One region of the Mesorhizobium sp. M7A.F.Ca.US.011.01.1.1 genome, then DNA from elsewhere that is predicted to be linked to it. Evidence: riboswitches for the same ligand, from Rfam matches in the RefSeq annotation. Region 1 holds a riboswitch; the other holds the start of a gene.
What was found. Region 1 has a riboswitch for thiamine pyrophosphate ahead of EOA13_RS35360 (YkoF family thiamine/hydroxymethylpyrimidine-binding protein). Riboswitches for the same ligand answer to the same signal wherever they lie in the genome.

Region 1 (7,696 bases):
AGCGCCACGTTGAGACGGGTCGGGTCGAGCATCAAGTGATATACGCCGCGGTAGACGAACATGCCCGCGAAGGCCGGCGCGCAGATCCGAAAGAAACCTTCGCGCAAATCCACCAGGATTCCGCGCTTTCGGGCTGCGGACAAAATCCTGCCGTTACTGACGTGCGAAAGCGCCTCGCTTTTTGATATGAGCAATGCATTGCACGCAACCATTGCCGGGCAGTTAATCACCAAGATCAGATCGGCATTAAACTGGCTGTCGGGGAGCCAGGGCGCCACTTCCAGACGACCCTGCTCCACGCGGTCGCCCAGAAAGACTGGCGACCCATTTCATTTGATTTTGCCAGACTAGCTCAGATAGTCGTTGCGGAAATAGCTTCCGAAATCCGGGCGTTGAGCAACCAGCTTGCCGTCGGCATCACGCAAAATGCCGGACGCGAAGAGATAGCCGCCGATCGCTTCCATCTTGGCCGAATCCATCGTCCCGATGGCGCCGCTTTGGCTGCGCAGATAATGGCCGTCGATCAGCGCCTTCAGCGAGGCGAGGATCAGCGCCGGATTGGTCAACGCATCCTTGTTGGCCGCGATCAGCAGGGCTGCCGCATCTTCGAGGTGATCGACCGCGAACTGGTAGCCGCGCCGTGTCGCCTGGACAAAGGCTGCCGCAGGCTTGGGGTTTGCCTGGAGATAGGCTTCGCTCGAAGAGATCAGTGTCGTATGCTCGTCAGACACGCCGTAATCGGCATAGACGAAGCTGCGTTGTTTGACGCCCTTGAGCTCGGCTTCGACACCCTCCCAGGTCGAGACTTCGAGCGTGAAATCGACCGAACCATTGGCCAGCGCCTCATAGGCTGAGGTGCCGAGCGTCACCGTCTCGAAATTGCCCTTGCCGCCATCATGGCGGATGATGGTCGATATCAGGGCGTTTTCCCAGGCGCTGCCGAAGCCGCCATAGGTCAGGCCGTCGAGGTTTCTCGGGCTTACTATCTCGCTGCGGGCCGCATTGAAGACCACGCGGCCGGTTTCCGATTGCACCACCGCATAAACGCCCTTCAGGTCCGCTCCGGCGGTTCTCTGGGTGAACAGGCTGATGGTGCCGTTGATGCCGAAATCGGCGACGCGATTTGCAACCAGCGTGCCCGCACCGGTATCGCTGTAAGGCAGGATGTCGACCTCGAGCCCGGCCTCGCGATAGAAGCCCTTGTCGCGGGCGACGAACAGTCCGATGTGGTTGGTGTTGACCGTCCAGTCGAGGGCAACGGTGACCTTTTGTGCCGATTGTGCTTGGGCTCGCCCCGATCCGGCAACGAGCGGAAGGCCGGTGGCAAGGGTCAGCAACAAGGCCTGCCGGCGCGTCAATTCAGTCATGTTCGTGTCCCTTGGATGGATTGGGGTTGAGGATGATGTCAAGGATCTCGGCCTCGAGCGCACTTGCCTGGCGCGCGGCATCGCCGCCAAGGCTGCGCGGGCGCGGCAGCGGCACCTTGATTTCACGCACGATGCGGGCCGGGCGCGCCGACAGCACATAGATGCGGTCGGACAGGAACACGGCTTCGCGCACGTCATGGGTGATCAGGAGCGCCGTCCAGCGATGATGCCGCCACATCTGTTCCAGCCAGCGCTGCACGGCCGTGCGGGTCAGCGCGTCGAGCGCGCCGAACGGCTCGTCGAGCAAAAGCATGTCGCGTTGCTGCACCACCGTGCGCAGCAAGGCCGCGCGCTGGCGCATACCGCCGGACAGTTGCGCTGGAAAATGCCGCTCGAAGCCGGCAAGCCCGAATTCGGCAAACAACGGCGCAACGCGCGCCCGCGCCGCCTGTCTCCTCATGCCTTGCACTTCGAGCCCGAGCGTCGTGTTGTCGAGGACGCGCCGCCACGGCATCAGCGCGTCGCGTTGCGGCATGAAGGCGAAATGCCTGCCGTGGTCATCGAGGGGCGTGCCGTCGAACAACATCTCGCCCTCGCCATGCTCGGCGCCGGTCAGAAGCTGGAACAGCGTCGACTTGCCGGCGCCCGAGGGCCCAAGGATCGAGACGAATTCACCAGCGCCGACACTCAGCGAAATATCGGCCAGCACGTCGAGCCCACCGAACGCCTTGCACACATGCCGCAATTCGAGCCGGCTCATCGCCACGGCCCCTTGCCGGCGGTTTCCTTGCCGGCGTGATCCCAAGGCATGGCAAGCCGCTGCAGCAGTACCGTCAACCCGAACAGGACAAGTGTAAGCGCTGCGCTGACGCCGACGGCGGCCAGCACCAGGTCGGGGCGGAAATTGTTCTTGGCATTGAGCATATAGATGCCTAGCCCCTTCGCAGCACCCGCATATTCGGCGAAAATGGCGCCGACCACGGCATAGGTGATGGAGATCCTCAGGCCAGCAAAGAAGTAAGGCAGCGCCGAAGGCAGCCGCGCCAGCACGAAGACGCGCCAGCGCCCTGCCCCCATGGCGCGCAGCATCTGGCCGATCTCGGCCTCGGTCGACTCGTAACCCTCGACCAACGCCACCAGCATCGGAAAGAAGGTGACAAGCGCCACCAGCATGATCTTGGGTGCCAGTCCGAAGCCGAACCACAGCACCACCAGCGGCGCGATCGCCACCAGCGGCAATGTCTGGCTGACGATGAAGACGGGAAACAGCGCGCGGCGCAGCGGCTGGAAGAAGTCGACCAGCATCGACAGCGCAAAGGCGGCACTGAGCGAACAAGCAAAGCCAAGCAGCGTGGCGCGGACGGTCGGAACGGCGTTGTCGACCAGCGCCTCGCGATTGAGCAGCGCTTGCTCGAAGACGCGCGACGGCGCCGGCAGTATCGTCGGCTTGATGCCGGAATAGGTGGCATAAAGCTCCCACGCCAGCAGGAGCACCCCGACCGAGATCATGGCCGGTCCTGCCTTGACAAGAAGGCTCGCGATCGGGCGCGAAGCGACTGATGATGAGACCACGGCAGATAACCTTTGACGGCCGCGCAAAAGCGGCGGCAGCTTCAGACAGCCGACGGGCTGTTGGCCGAGACCGTGACGTCGAGGGTTACGTGGCCGGCACCCGGTCCAAAGCGGCAGAAGGCCTCGTCCAGCGCCGAAAAGATCGCGCCGGCATCACCGCGCAATTTCGTGCAGAAATGCTTGGAGCGCTCATAAACGCCCGACTGCTTGAGAAAATCGATGCAGCCGTAGATCTCGTCCATATGGTCGTCGGTGCCCATCACATAGAGCGAGAACTGCGCTGCCGCCGGCTGGCCAGTCGAAGCCGCGCCGCGCACCGCCGCGATGGCCGCATCCCTGCGCGGGCCGAGTGGCCCGACAGGCCCGCCAAGTGCATCGGAGCGGCAGATCGGATCATCCGGCTCGCCAGGGCACCCGCGCGAGATGGTGGCCGACAACACGCAATGTTTGCCGCTGCGTGCCGCCGCCACGAAGAGGTCGCGCATGGCGGGAAACAGCACTTCGGGCGGCCCGACCAGCAAGGTCGAGATGTCGTCGGTCTCGATCCTGAGCTTGTCGCGCCAGGGATCGAGCGCACCGAGCGCGCCAAGAATGACACCGACGAAATCGTCGGTCATGGGGTATAGGGAAATCTGTGCGCCTGAAAACATCGCCCGCCTCGCTCCGCTGGTATTACCCAGATCAGCTTCTAGGGTCTGTGGGCTTGCCGCCCCCGTCTCAGCCCCGACCGTACGGAGCACCCCTGTGGATGTGCGCCTTAAAGCATCATTCGAGTTCAAGGGGAAGCCGTTTTTTCAGAGCACTGCGCCAAAAGCATTGCGTCAGTCACGGTGCCCCTGAGCGGAATTTTGTCGGGACCTTCGCCGCCGCGACCGGTTGTCCCCACAGTCGCAACGCGATCACTTTCGTAGAAAATAAGCGACGACTTCACAGAAATGGAGACAGACCATGTTCATGAAAATCCTCGCAGCTTCGGTTCTCACCATTGGTCTGGCCACGTCAGCCATGGCGCAAAGCGCCGGCAGCAACAACGCAAATGGAAGCGGCAGCGGCAAGTCGGTGACGGTTGAGCCGAACACGCCGGCTTCACCGAATACGATCGAGCCGGACACTGTCGACCCGGGCACGACCAACAGCACGACTGGCACGGTAGGGGACATGAATTCGAACGCGGATCAGAATTGCCCGACCAACCCGCAAGGCGCGCAGCCGGACGCCGATGGTAACGCGACGGCGCCAACGGTAAACGATAATCATTGTGGCAAGTAACTTACGTCGCAAACGGATGAAGCCGCTGGGCATCGCCCAGCGACTTCATCCGTTTCTCTGGTCCGCAGCACTCGCTTTGCCGAACAGCCGGATTTCTGGAGCGGGTTTGCCGGCGGGCGGGCGCGAAAATAGGTGTTTTGAATTGAGCAGCCGTTTGAGCACTCTACCGTAGGTAAAATACAGGACCCGACCGTTGGCGAGATCGAATTCCACTGTTCCCCACCGCCTGACCGGAGCCTTTCCTGTGCAGGGCCCCAGCCTTCTGATCTGGAATCCCAGCCTGACTTTGCGCGTTCCGATTTCAAGATAGATGCCTGGCAGAAGGCCAAGCACATGCCATAGCCGTACAACATGCTCGACCGACATGGCCGGCGAGATTATCAGGTGGCTGGGCTGAAGCCGCGCCCAGACGAAGTCGCCTTTCGGCTGCGGCATTCCTGACAACAGCCCCCGGCAGTAGGCCGGCACCGCCTCGCTCACCAGAATCCGCATAGCGGTTGCCGTGCTGTCGACCAAGGCTTCTCTCGATGTCCAGTCAGCTTCGGAAAACGGCACCTGCCCGAGAATGTCACCCTCGTCAAAACCGGCGGACATCTTGTGGAGCGTGACGCCGCCATGAGCCGCATACCGGCCGTCCACGGCCAAGCGCTGGATCGGATGGGGCCCTCGATAGTCGGGGAGCAGCGCCGGGTGGAGGTTGACCCCGCCTTTGGAAAAATGGCCAAGAACCTCTTGAGGGATCAAGACAGGCAAAGTGTAGCAGACCAGCACATCGGCGCGGACGTCAGACAATTGCCGACCAAGCGCATTCCAATCGTAAGGGCGGCCAAATTCGATCAACTTGACAGGCGTGTTACCGATAAACCGCCTGAGCAGCAGCTTGCGTTGAAGCCTTCGCCGGAAATTGCCAATGCTGAAACCGGTGGGACGACGCCGGAACCCGGGCACGATGATCGCGCCAATTGCATTTCCAGCCTCTAGCCAGCCGGCGAGCAGAGGCCCGGTATAGTTAGAGATATCGAGGACAAAAACGGCTGTGATCGGCTCCGAGTGATCGGTCGATTCGATCGGCCTCATCTTCGGCGGCTCAAACGGGCCGACAGATCAGGGCGAGCTTGTCAGGTCGGCTGAGTGGAAGGCGATGCCAAGGCAGTGACAACCGAAAGACGCTCGCGTTTTACAAACACTGGCTTTTCGTAAACTTTTTTCACGGCCCGTCTCCCGAAATCAACTCTTCCTGCGCAATTGGACCGCGATACGGCAGGCTGTCAACCGCCTGACCGTGTTTGCCTACCGCATCCGCATTCGCCGTTGACGAAGGTGTTCGAAGGGCGCTCGGACATTATGAAAGCTCAATGGCCGACGCGACAAGACGCGCTGACTGAAAGAGGTTTGGATGCGATGATCTGCTCGACGACACCGTCGAGCAGCAATGCAGGGCAAATCGCAGTTGCAAATCTACGAAACCGCCGTCTCGCGAACCGGCAGCTTCCAGCCTGGCCTGACGAAGTGGCAGGTGTATCCGTTGGGATATTTCTCCAGATAGTCCTGATGCTCGGGCTCGGCTTCCCAGAATGGACCAACGGGTGCGACTTCGGTGACGACCTTGCCCGGCCACAGGCCCGAGGCATCGACATCGGCGATGGTGTCCTCGGCGACGCGCTTCTGTTCGTCGCTGGTGTAATAGATCGCCGAGCGATAACTCGTCCCGACATCGTTGCCCTGGCGGTTGCGGGTCGTCGGATCGTGGATCTGGAAAAAGCGTTCCAGCAGCGTGCGATAGCTTATGATGGCCGGATCGAAATTGATCTCGATCGCTTCGGCGTGGCTGCCATGGTTGCGATAGGTGGCGTTAGGCACGTCGCCGCCGCTGTAGCCGACGCGGGTGGAGATGACGCCGGGATAGCGCCGTATCAAATCCTGCATGCCCCAGAAACAGCCGCCGGCAAGGACTGCACGTTCGGTCGAAGTCGCCATGTCACGTCTCCTCAAAAGCAATTCCAGGAAAAGTGTGTAGCGGTTTTCCGTCTGGAATTGCGTAAAAGCAAGTGGTCTCGCCATAAATGGGCATTGTCACCCGCTTCGTCCAGCGGACGCGGTGGATCTACTTCAGTTGCTCGTTTGGGCGAGGCTGTCGATCAAACCCGGTAGCTTCATGCCAGGCGGAATGGCGGCAAAGCTGATCGCCACCGGTGGTGCCCTGAGCGACCAGTCGAAAAGAACGGTCTTGACCGGGATGTTGCCCAGCCACGCCAGCAGCCGAGGTGGCACGCCGCTCCCGGGCCAGACCAGGAGCATGCCGTGATCGCGCAGCCGCTGGCTGGTGATCCAGGGGGCGAGCCGCATGTCGAGGTCGGTGAAGATCGACGGCTTGTCATAGGCGTTGAGGCCCGCCAGCAACGCGATGCGGGTATCGCCGCCGACGATGTCGAGCCGACCGGGCACCGCCGCGTGCCAGACCGCCTCGGCTTCGTCCGAAATCTGCCGCGCTGGCCAGCAGACGGCATCCATGCGCCCGCGCAAATTGCAACTCGTCCAGCGGATGCCCGCATAGGCACCGGACATGCCGAGGATGCAGGCGAACGCGCAGATCGCCAGCCGTCGCAGTTCGACGGCGCCGAGCCGATGACCCAGCAAGGCGAGCGCCACAACGCCGACCAGATTGTACATCGGCGCGCCCCACGCCTCGCCGGCGCCGGTGAACAGCGAAGCCACCATGACAAGCACCGCCGGACCAAGCCCCATCCACACGAGATAGGCCAGCGCGCCGCGCTCGATGGGCTGTTCCGGCGCGGGCGAACGCCGCAACAGCCCCGATATCGCCAGCACCAGCAATAAGCCGCAGAGCCCCGCCATTTGGACACCGATATAGTAAAGGCGGGCGCGGTGGACCAACACCCATTCATCGCGGCCGGCGACATAGGTCAGCGGCAGGAAATCGATGCGGTAGAGCTGGACGGCCAGCGGCGCGGCGACGGCGAGGAAAACCGCGAGCCCAAGCCAGGGCCAGGGCGTGGCGAGCCGATTGCGTGCCCGTGTGTCCGACAACAGCCAGATCGCCCCGAAGAGCAACAGCAACCCGGTGGAAAACTTGGCATAGAGCCCGACGCCCGACACCAGTCCGAGCGCCAGCCACCAGCCCGGCCCACCGCCACGGCCCGCACGCCACAGCAGCCAGCAGATTGCGGCCCAGAAGGGCATCTGCGCGTAATCATGATTGAACTGCGGTGTCGGCCAGCCGAAGAAATACAATGACGGCATCAAAAGCACGGCGGCCAGCCCGCGGGTTCTCCCGAGCATGTCGCGGGCCAGCAGGTAGACGAAGACGAAGGTCGCCGAGACGACAAGCTGGGCGAGCAGATATTGCGGCCAGCGGAACGATCCGGTCAGAAGATGGCTGATCTCGAGCAGCCAGCCGGGGAGCTGCGGATGCTTGTAGGTCAAAAGCACCCATTCGCGGCCCCACATGAAGCTCTCGACGACATCGC
Region 2 (7,696 bases), on a different contig from region 1:
CGCCAGATGCGCCGCAATCGCGCTGGCCAGCATGCAACCTGTTCCGCGCATCGATATAGCAAGGCGCGGCGTGTCGAAGTGGATGGGTTCATGATCGGAGCGTAACAGAATATCGGCCGATCGGGGACCCGACGCGTGCCCACCCTTGATCAGCAGGGCCTGAGGGCCGACGGCCTGCAGTCTTTGTCCTTGTTGGAGCGCACCGTCCTCATCCGAAGCCGGTTCGGAACCAGTAAGGAGCGCCAGTTCAGGAAGGTTGGGCGTGACAATGCAGCAAAGCGGCATCAAATCGCGCTTCATGGCAGCGATAGCGCCTGCTTCCAGAAGTGCGCGGCCTGAGGTGGAGGCCAGCACAGGGTCGAGTACTGCCGGCACTTGCGGAAATTTGCGCAGCACTGCGGCAACGGCAACAATGATCTTGGCAGTCGCCAGCATGCCGATCTTGATTGTGGCTACGTCGTTGGCCTGTAGCGCGGCACACATCTGATTGGCCACCATGCTGGGTGGCGAATGATGGATTTCGATCACGGCGTCGTGCGTTTGCACCGTTAGCGCTGTGACGGCGAGACAGGTGCGCACGCCAACGGCAGAGATCGTCTCGATGTCGCGTGCTATTCCAGCACCCCCGCTGGAATCTGATCCGCCAACGACAAGCACATGCGGTTCTCGTCTCATCGCCATCGGTCCGTCTTTTCGATCCATTCTCGCGTGCGCGCTTCGGGGTCGAAGCTCAACGTGATGTCCGTGACCACTGCGGCGCTGTTGGCGCCGGCCTCAAAGACGCCGTCGAGGCGGTCGGGGTTGAGGCCGCCGATGGCGACCAATGGGATCGGCGCCACCCGCCGCTTCCACTCGCTGATCCGCTCTAGCCCTTGCGGTGCCCACTTCATTTTCTTCAAAGTGGTGGGATAGATCGGACCGAGCGCGACATAGTCGGGCTCGGCAAACATGGCCGTTTCCAGCTCGACATGATCATGCGTGCTCAATCCGAGCCTGACGCCCGCTGCCCGTATCCTCGAGAGGTCGGCCGTTTGCAAATCCTCCTGGCCCAGATGCACGAAATCGCAGCCTTCCTCGATTGCCAGGCGCCAATAATCATTGATGATGAGCTGGCTTTTGTGTTGGACACACCAGGCCTTCGACTTGCGGATCTCCGCGCGCAGCCCGGTTTCATCCATGGTTTTGATGCGAAGCTGAATCAGCTTGACGCCGAGCGGCGCCAACCTTTCGATCCAGGCGGCGCTGTCGACGATCAGGTAGAAGGGATCGAGCTTCATGAAAAAACGGCCCTGCCGACCATCGGTGTCGATGGCACGGCGACGTCGCGCGGTTCGAGCATTCCCGAACTGAACGCCTCACGACCGGCGTCGACCGCCTTACCGAAAGCACGCGCCATGCCGACCGGATCTGCCGCCTTGGCGACCGCTGTGTTCAGGAGCACGGCGTCAAAGCCGAGTTCCATGACGGTGGCCGCGTGCGACGGCCGTCCGAGCCCCGCATCCACAATCAGCGGGACGCCAGGGAAATATCCGCGCATCGAGCGCAGCGCCGTCATGTTGACCGGTCCCAAGGCGGAACCGATCGGTGCGCACCACGGCATCAGGACCTTGCAGCCCGCTTCCAGCAGCCGCTCGGCGACAACGAGATCGTCGGTGGTATAGGGGAATACCGCAAAGCCGTCCTCGCACAGGATGCGGGCGGCTTCAACCAGACCGAACACATCCGGCTGTAGCGTGTCGTGATTGCCGATCACTTCGAGCTTGATCCAGTTGGTGCCGAAGACCTCGCGCGCCATTTTCGCGGTGGTGACGGCTTCCTTGACGGAGAGGCAGCCGGCGGTATTGGGCAGGGTTCTGGCGCCCAGCGAGCGGATCAACGACCAGAATTGTTCGCCGGCCCTACCGCCCGCCATCTCACGCCGCAACGAGACGGTCACCACCGACGTGCCCGATGCCTTGACTGCATCGGCAAGGATGGCCGGCGAAGGATACTGAGCCGTGCCGAGAAGCAGGCGCGACGAAAGCTCGGTTCCATAAAGCTCCAACATGCTAGCCGCCCTGCATGGGCGAGAGGATTTCGATCCGGTCGCCGTCGCTCAACTGGAACTCCGCGCGGTTGGCTTTGTGCACGAGGTCGCTGTTGACGGCGGTGGCGAGCCAATCGCCCTCATAGTCGAGCGCGGCAAGCAACTCGGCCAGCGTGGTGGCGGCAATCTCACGCGCCTCGCCGTTGACCATCAGTTTCATGAGCATGCTCCTTGGTTCTGTCTTGACTGAAAACCAGGTCGGCAGCCTGGCGCGCCATGGCGGGGGCGAGGAGAAAACCGTGACGATAAAGACCGTTGATCGCGATGATCTCACCGTCTGTTTCGACGCGTGGCAAATTGTCGGGAAATGCCGGACGGACACCCACACCGGTTTCAACGATCTCGGCCTCACCAAAGGCCGGATGGAGGGCATGGGCGGCGCCCAGCAGCTCCATCATGGAACGCGCCGTCACCGGTCCGGCGCTCTGGCTTTCAATCATCGTCGCTCCGATCATGAAACGGTGATCGGTGCGCGGCACGGCATAAAGCGGAAAGCGTGGATGAAGCAAACGGACCGGCCGCGACAGCGAGACATCAGGCGTGCGAAGGATCAGCATTTCGCCGCGAACACCGCGCAGCCTGTCATCGGCCGCTGCCATTCCCATGCAGTCTATCTGACGGGCGAATCCCGAAACAGGCCGGGCGTCGCAGCCGAAGTGGAATTTGACACCCATGGTCGCAAGCTTGTCATGAAGTGCCGCCATCGCCGGGCGTGGGTCGAGGTGAGCCTCGTCGGGGAAGAGCAATCCACGCCGGAAGCGGCCGGCGAGGTCGGGTTCCAGGAGCGCAATTTCGTTTTCATCGACGCGCCGATGCCCTGACGTGCGACTGGCGAACCGGTCAAGCTCACCGGCATCACGCGGCGCGGCCACGACCAATGTCCCGGCCCGTGTCACCTGACCCGACAGCACCGCATCCCACCAGTCGGCAGCATCGCGTCCGAGATCCAGCACCGGCTGCTCCGCGCTTTCGCGCTCGCACCATGGCGCCAGCATGCCGCCGGCGAACCACGACGCGTTGCCACCAAGGCCATGCCGCATCTCGGCGACGGTGACCGTCGCGCCGCGGGCGGCGAGTTCGAAAGCGACGGTGAGGCCGGCAACGCCGGCCCCTTTGACGAGCACCCTCATGATGGTTTGGGAGCCTCTGGCACGACCGGTACGCCAGTCTCGTCCGCCTGCATGTAGAGATCGCCGCCCTCCCGGTATTTTGCCGCCATTGCCGCCATGCCTTCCTTCTGGGCCTCGGCACGGATGTCGTGGGAAATGCGCATGGAGCAGAATTTCGGCCCGCACATCGAACAAAAATGTGCCAGCTTGTGCGCCTCCTTGGGCAAGGTCTGGTCGTGGAAGGACCGTGCGGTTTCGGGGTCGAGCGACAGGTTGAACTGGTCCTCCCAGCGGAACTCGAAGCGCGCGCGCGAAAGGGCATCATCCCTGGTTTTCGCTGCCGGATGGCCCTTCGCCAGATCGGCTGCATGGGCGGCTATCTTGTAGGTGATCACGCCAATCTTGACGTCGTTGCGGTCGGGAAGGCCGAGATGCTCTTTCGGCGTGACGTAGCAAAGCATTGCGGTGCCGAACCAGCCTATCATGGCGGCACCTATCCCTGAGGTGATGTGGTCATAGCCCGGCGCGATGTCGGTCGTCAGCGGCCCCAACGTGTAGAACGGCGCCTCACCGCACACTGCGAGCTGCTTGTCCATGTTCTGCTTGATCTTGTGCATGGGGACATGGCCCGGGCCTTCGATCATCACCTGGCAGTCCTTTGCCCAGGCAATCTTGGTGAGTTCTCCAAGTGTTTCCAGTTCGGCGAATTGCGCCGCGTCGTTCGCATCGGCGATTGAACCGGGACGAAGGCCGTCGCCGAGCGAGAAGGAGACGTCATAGGCTCTGGCGATGTCGCAGATCTCCTCGAAATGCTCGTAGAGGAAGCTCTCCCGGTGATGGTGCAGGCACCATTTGGCCATGATCGAGCCGCCGCGCGAGACGATGCCCGTGACCCGGTCGACGGTCAGCGGGATGTAGTGCAGCCGCACGCCGGCGTGGATGGTGAAATAGTCGACGCCTTGCTCGGCCTGCTCGATCAGCGTGTCGCGGTAGACCTCCCAGTTCAGATCCTCGGCGATGCCGTTGACCTTTTCCAGCGCCTGATAGAGCGGCACCGTACCGATCGGCACCGGCGCATTGCGCACGATCCAGTCGCGGATGTTGTGGATGTTGCGGCCGGTCGACAGGTCCATCACCGTGTCCGCGCCCCAGCGGATAGCCCAGACCATTTTTTCGACCTCTTCGGCCATCGACGATGTGACAGCCGAGTTACCGATGTTGGCGTTGATCTTGACCAGAAAATTGCGACCGATGATCATCGGCTCGCTCTCGGGATGATTGATGTTGGCGGGAATGATTGCGCGCCCGCGCGCCACCTCGTCGCGCACGAATTCGGGTGTGACGAAATCTGGGATCGCCGCGCCGAAGGCTTCGCCGTCGCGTTGCAGCTTGCCGCGCATCACCTCGCGGCCGAGATTCTCGCGGATGGCTACGAACTCCATTTCTGGCGTGATGATGCCGGCGCGCGCATAGGCAAGTTGGGTCACCGCCTTGCCCTGCTTGGCCTTGAGCGGCCGATTGCGTATCGGAAATTCCGGTGTCAGGCGCTCGCCGGTGGCGAATCCATTGTCTTCCGGCCGGACGTGGCGGCCGTCATAGGCTTCGACATCGCCACGCGCCGTGACCCATTCGTGGCGAAGCCGGGCAAGGCCTTTTTCGATGCTGGTTTCGACTGATGGATCGGTGTAGGGGCCGGACGGATCGTAGACGGTGACGGGCGGTTCGCCGGCCGTCGGATGGACGGAAATCTCGCGCATCGGCACCCTGATCTGCGGGTAGAGGACGCCGGGCTTGTGGATTTTCCGCGAGGCGGGCAGTGGTCCCGTCGATACGGCGGGGGTGAGGGCATTCATCGTGAGGCTCCTTTGCTCATGCATTGGAGACCCAGTTCTGTGCCGGAAGGATGAAAAGACGCTTCTGTAGACCTGCTGCAACAGGACCTCGGGCGTAAACTCCCGCAAAGCGCTTGCACCGTCCCTACGCCAGTATGAACTGGATCAGGTTCAACGGGTCACTGCGCCGCGAAAGCCAGCAGTATCTCAGCCCCTTGCCGGGACTCCCCTGGTGAATGCCTTAGGTTGAACGGGCTGACGCTATCTTGTCAAGCGCATTCGGGCGCCTTCGGCCGGTGGCGACGACCGGCGGCCAGCCGGGCGGAGAGCTCGCGCATGCATCGGGGACAAGTCACGCCCCGTAGACCGGGGCTGAATGGCCAAAGCCTCATTCGCTTCGTGAAGGATGGAGAAACTGTATTGGCCATGTGCGCGTATCGACCAAGTAGCTCAGGCGGTCACGGATGTGGTTATTCTGGTCGAAGGTGACGAACGGCCTTGGGGGTCACCTCCTTTAGGATTCAGAGGTTGGAAGACGGCTTCTCGCGATCACGGCCATCAGGAAATACCTGTCTTCGGCTCAACCTCGACATGGCGTCCGATCGACCGCAGATATACAGCTATCTCGTTCATGAGATGATCGCGTTCGCCGTAGATTTCAGCAATCCTACGCAGCTGTGGCTCGACGGCCCTCCGTTGCGCTGGCGTGAAATCAGCATCGCCAAAGACGTATCCCAAGTTGCCAATCGCGCAAATTTTGCAGCCGGCGTCCACAACTGCTTGTACGAATGCCGGAATGTCTTTTTCTTGCATGGTCTTCATGTCGAACCTCTCGTGAATGGCGTGCTTGCGCCCCAATCTGCCTTTTCAGCGTGTCCTCTGGGCGGCGCAAGCCCTGAGCGTGACTGTGCACGGGCAACCTCGACTATCCCATCTGCCACGCTCTTTAGAATCGGTGGGGTCTGGTGATCGCAGGCTGGGCCACTCAAAAGCCTGCAAGAAGAAAGTCATGGCGACCATTGCTCAAGATCGCAAGGGTGCGTGCAAGACCTTCCGTTGGCAGTCATGCACGCTCGCTCAGAGATAGTCCGGCCGCGGAAATTCTCCCTTATTCGTAAGAAAGCTCATTGAGCAACTGGGCATTGAGCAACTGGGTCTCACGTCACGGGTCTCGTGTGCTTCACAGCCGAAAAATAGCCGCCGTGGCAATTCTCGAAAAGTGCAGGCTACCTCGTTAAGGACACTGCGGATGATCGTTCGCGCTTGGCAAAAGCGAACGGATTAGTCTATGGCTCTCGGCAGGGGGGCGAGTTATGCGGCGGGTGCGAATCCTTCAAGTAGGCGATATTCACTATCCGGACTGGCATCCTTCCTCTAGCAACATCGATGCCAAGGATAGCAAGTTCGCTCCGAAAATAACGCAGAAGCTACGCGCGTCTTCGCTGCGTGCCGTCTTGACGAAACTTCGGCGGCTGACGACTTCGAAGCCCTTGGATTCGATCGCCTTCATGGGGGATTTCACGAGCCGTGGCGACAAGACCTTCATTGCTTCGGCATTCCAGCATTTCACGTTGCTCTGCCGCGCACAGGGACGCAGTTCAAAGGCGCTTCCGTTGATATTCGTACCGGGAAATCACGATGTGAACCGTGATGACGCGCGCGAACTTGGACCGACTGAGAAATTCAGCGAAATGGCGAGTTTAGCCGCCCGCTTGGGTTGGCAGACCGTTCCCGTGGACCAACCCGTGCACTTCAGACTTCCGACAGGATCCGCAGGCGCAAACTTCATCCTCGTCAACACAGCGATAGGCAGTTGGGAGCTTCAAAACCTTCCCGCGTTCCTTCGTGATCGTCTCGAGGCACTCAGTCCTTCTACAGAGCCTCTAGATCTCGGCTCGCCGGACATCTCGGGACATTCGCCCGCGACACCTCCCAGCGATCCAGACAAGGAGGCGTCCGACGACGAGTATTACGGTCAGATGGACACGCCATACATCTCGCGTGAGATGCTTGCAGGCCTACAGGAATTGCTCCAGCAGCCCGACATGCGTTACGGCATCATAATCGGCCATCACAATCTGCTGCCACAAAAGACTCCGCGCATTACGCCATACGCGGAGATGCTCAACAGCGGATTTGTCAGAACTCAGCTGCTGCAGGGCAACAAGCCTATCGTCTACCTGCATGGACACATACATGCTGATCCGGTCGAGATCGTCAACGATCCAAGGTTTCCGGACGGCAAATTGATCTGCATCTCAGCACCAGAGATACAGTCAGGTTTCAATGAGCTCGTCTTCTTCACGACCGATCAGGGAGAGCTCGTCGGCATCCGACTTATACCCTACCGCACCAATGTCGCCGACGGGACGGTCATGGAAGGCGAACATTGCTTTATTTCGACCATGTCCAACGGCAAGGCCTTTCTGAACAACGACACGTTTGACCTGCTGCGCCGACTGCGCGACCATGCCACCAGGCGCGGGAATGGGTTACTCTTCTGGGACGAGATCACTGAGATTGCTGCCTCCGCCGAGCTCGGGCTAGATCTGGAAGACTCTCTTCTGATGCTCCAAGCGGCGCGCTTCATCGAGATAGACGGCCTCACCAAGGCAAACTCGGCTTGGCGCATTAAGGTAAGGGACGAATAGCGATGGAGAATCCGTTCG

Region 2: linked by a shared signal. The riboswitch ahead of thiC (phosphomethylpyrimidine synthase ThiC) and the one ahead of EOA13_RS35360 (YkoF family thiamine/hydroxymethylpyrimidine-binding protein) in region 1 are both predicted to bind thiamine pyrophosphate.

The regions. Positions count from the first base shown of each region.
Region 1 is NZ_RZRT01000098.1:530-8,225, forward strand. It holds gene EOA13_RS35340 (isoprenylcysteine carboxylmethyltransferase family protein) at 1-113, opposite strand, end outside; gene EOA13_RS35345 (ABC transporter substrate-binding protein) at 348-1,367, opposite strand; gene EOA13_RS35350 (ABC transporter ATP-binding protein) at 1,360-2,127, opposite strand; gene EOA13_RS35355 (ABC transporter permease) at 2,124-2,876, opposite strand; gene EOA13_RS35360 (YkoF family thiamine/hydroxymethylpyrimidine-binding protein) at 2,981-3,589, opposite strand; TPP riboswitch at 3,580-3,693, opposite strand; gene EOA13_RS35365 (hypothetical protein) at 3,888-4,208, shown strand; gene EOA13_RS35370 (formyltransferase family protein) at 4,254-5,285, opposite strand; gene msrA (peptide-methionine (S)-S-oxide reductase MsrA) at 5,667-6,185, opposite strand; gene EOA13_RS35380 (glycosyltransferase family 39 protein) at 6,318-7,696, opposite strand, start outside.
Region 2 is NZ_RZRT01000052.1:25,571-33,266, forward strand. It holds gene EOA13_RS29750 (hydroxymethylpyrimidine/phosphomethylpyrimidine kinase) at 1-681, opposite strand, end outside; gene EOA13_RS29755 (thiamine phosphate synthase) at 672-1,277, opposite strand; gene EOA13_RS29760 (thiazole synthase) at 1,274-2,047, opposite strand; gene thiS (sulfur carrier protein ThiS) at 2,049-2,246, opposite strand; gene thiO (glycine oxidase ThiO) at 2,215-3,216, opposite strand; gene thiC (phosphomethylpyrimidine synthase ThiC) at 3,213-5,048, opposite strand; TPP riboswitch at 5,152-5,268, opposite strand; gene EOA13_RS29785 (hypothetical protein) at 5,586-5,849, opposite strand; gene EOA13_RS29790 (metallophosphoesterase) at 6,341-7,678, shown strand; gene EOA13_RS29795 (hypothetical protein) at 7,681-7,696, shown strand, end outside.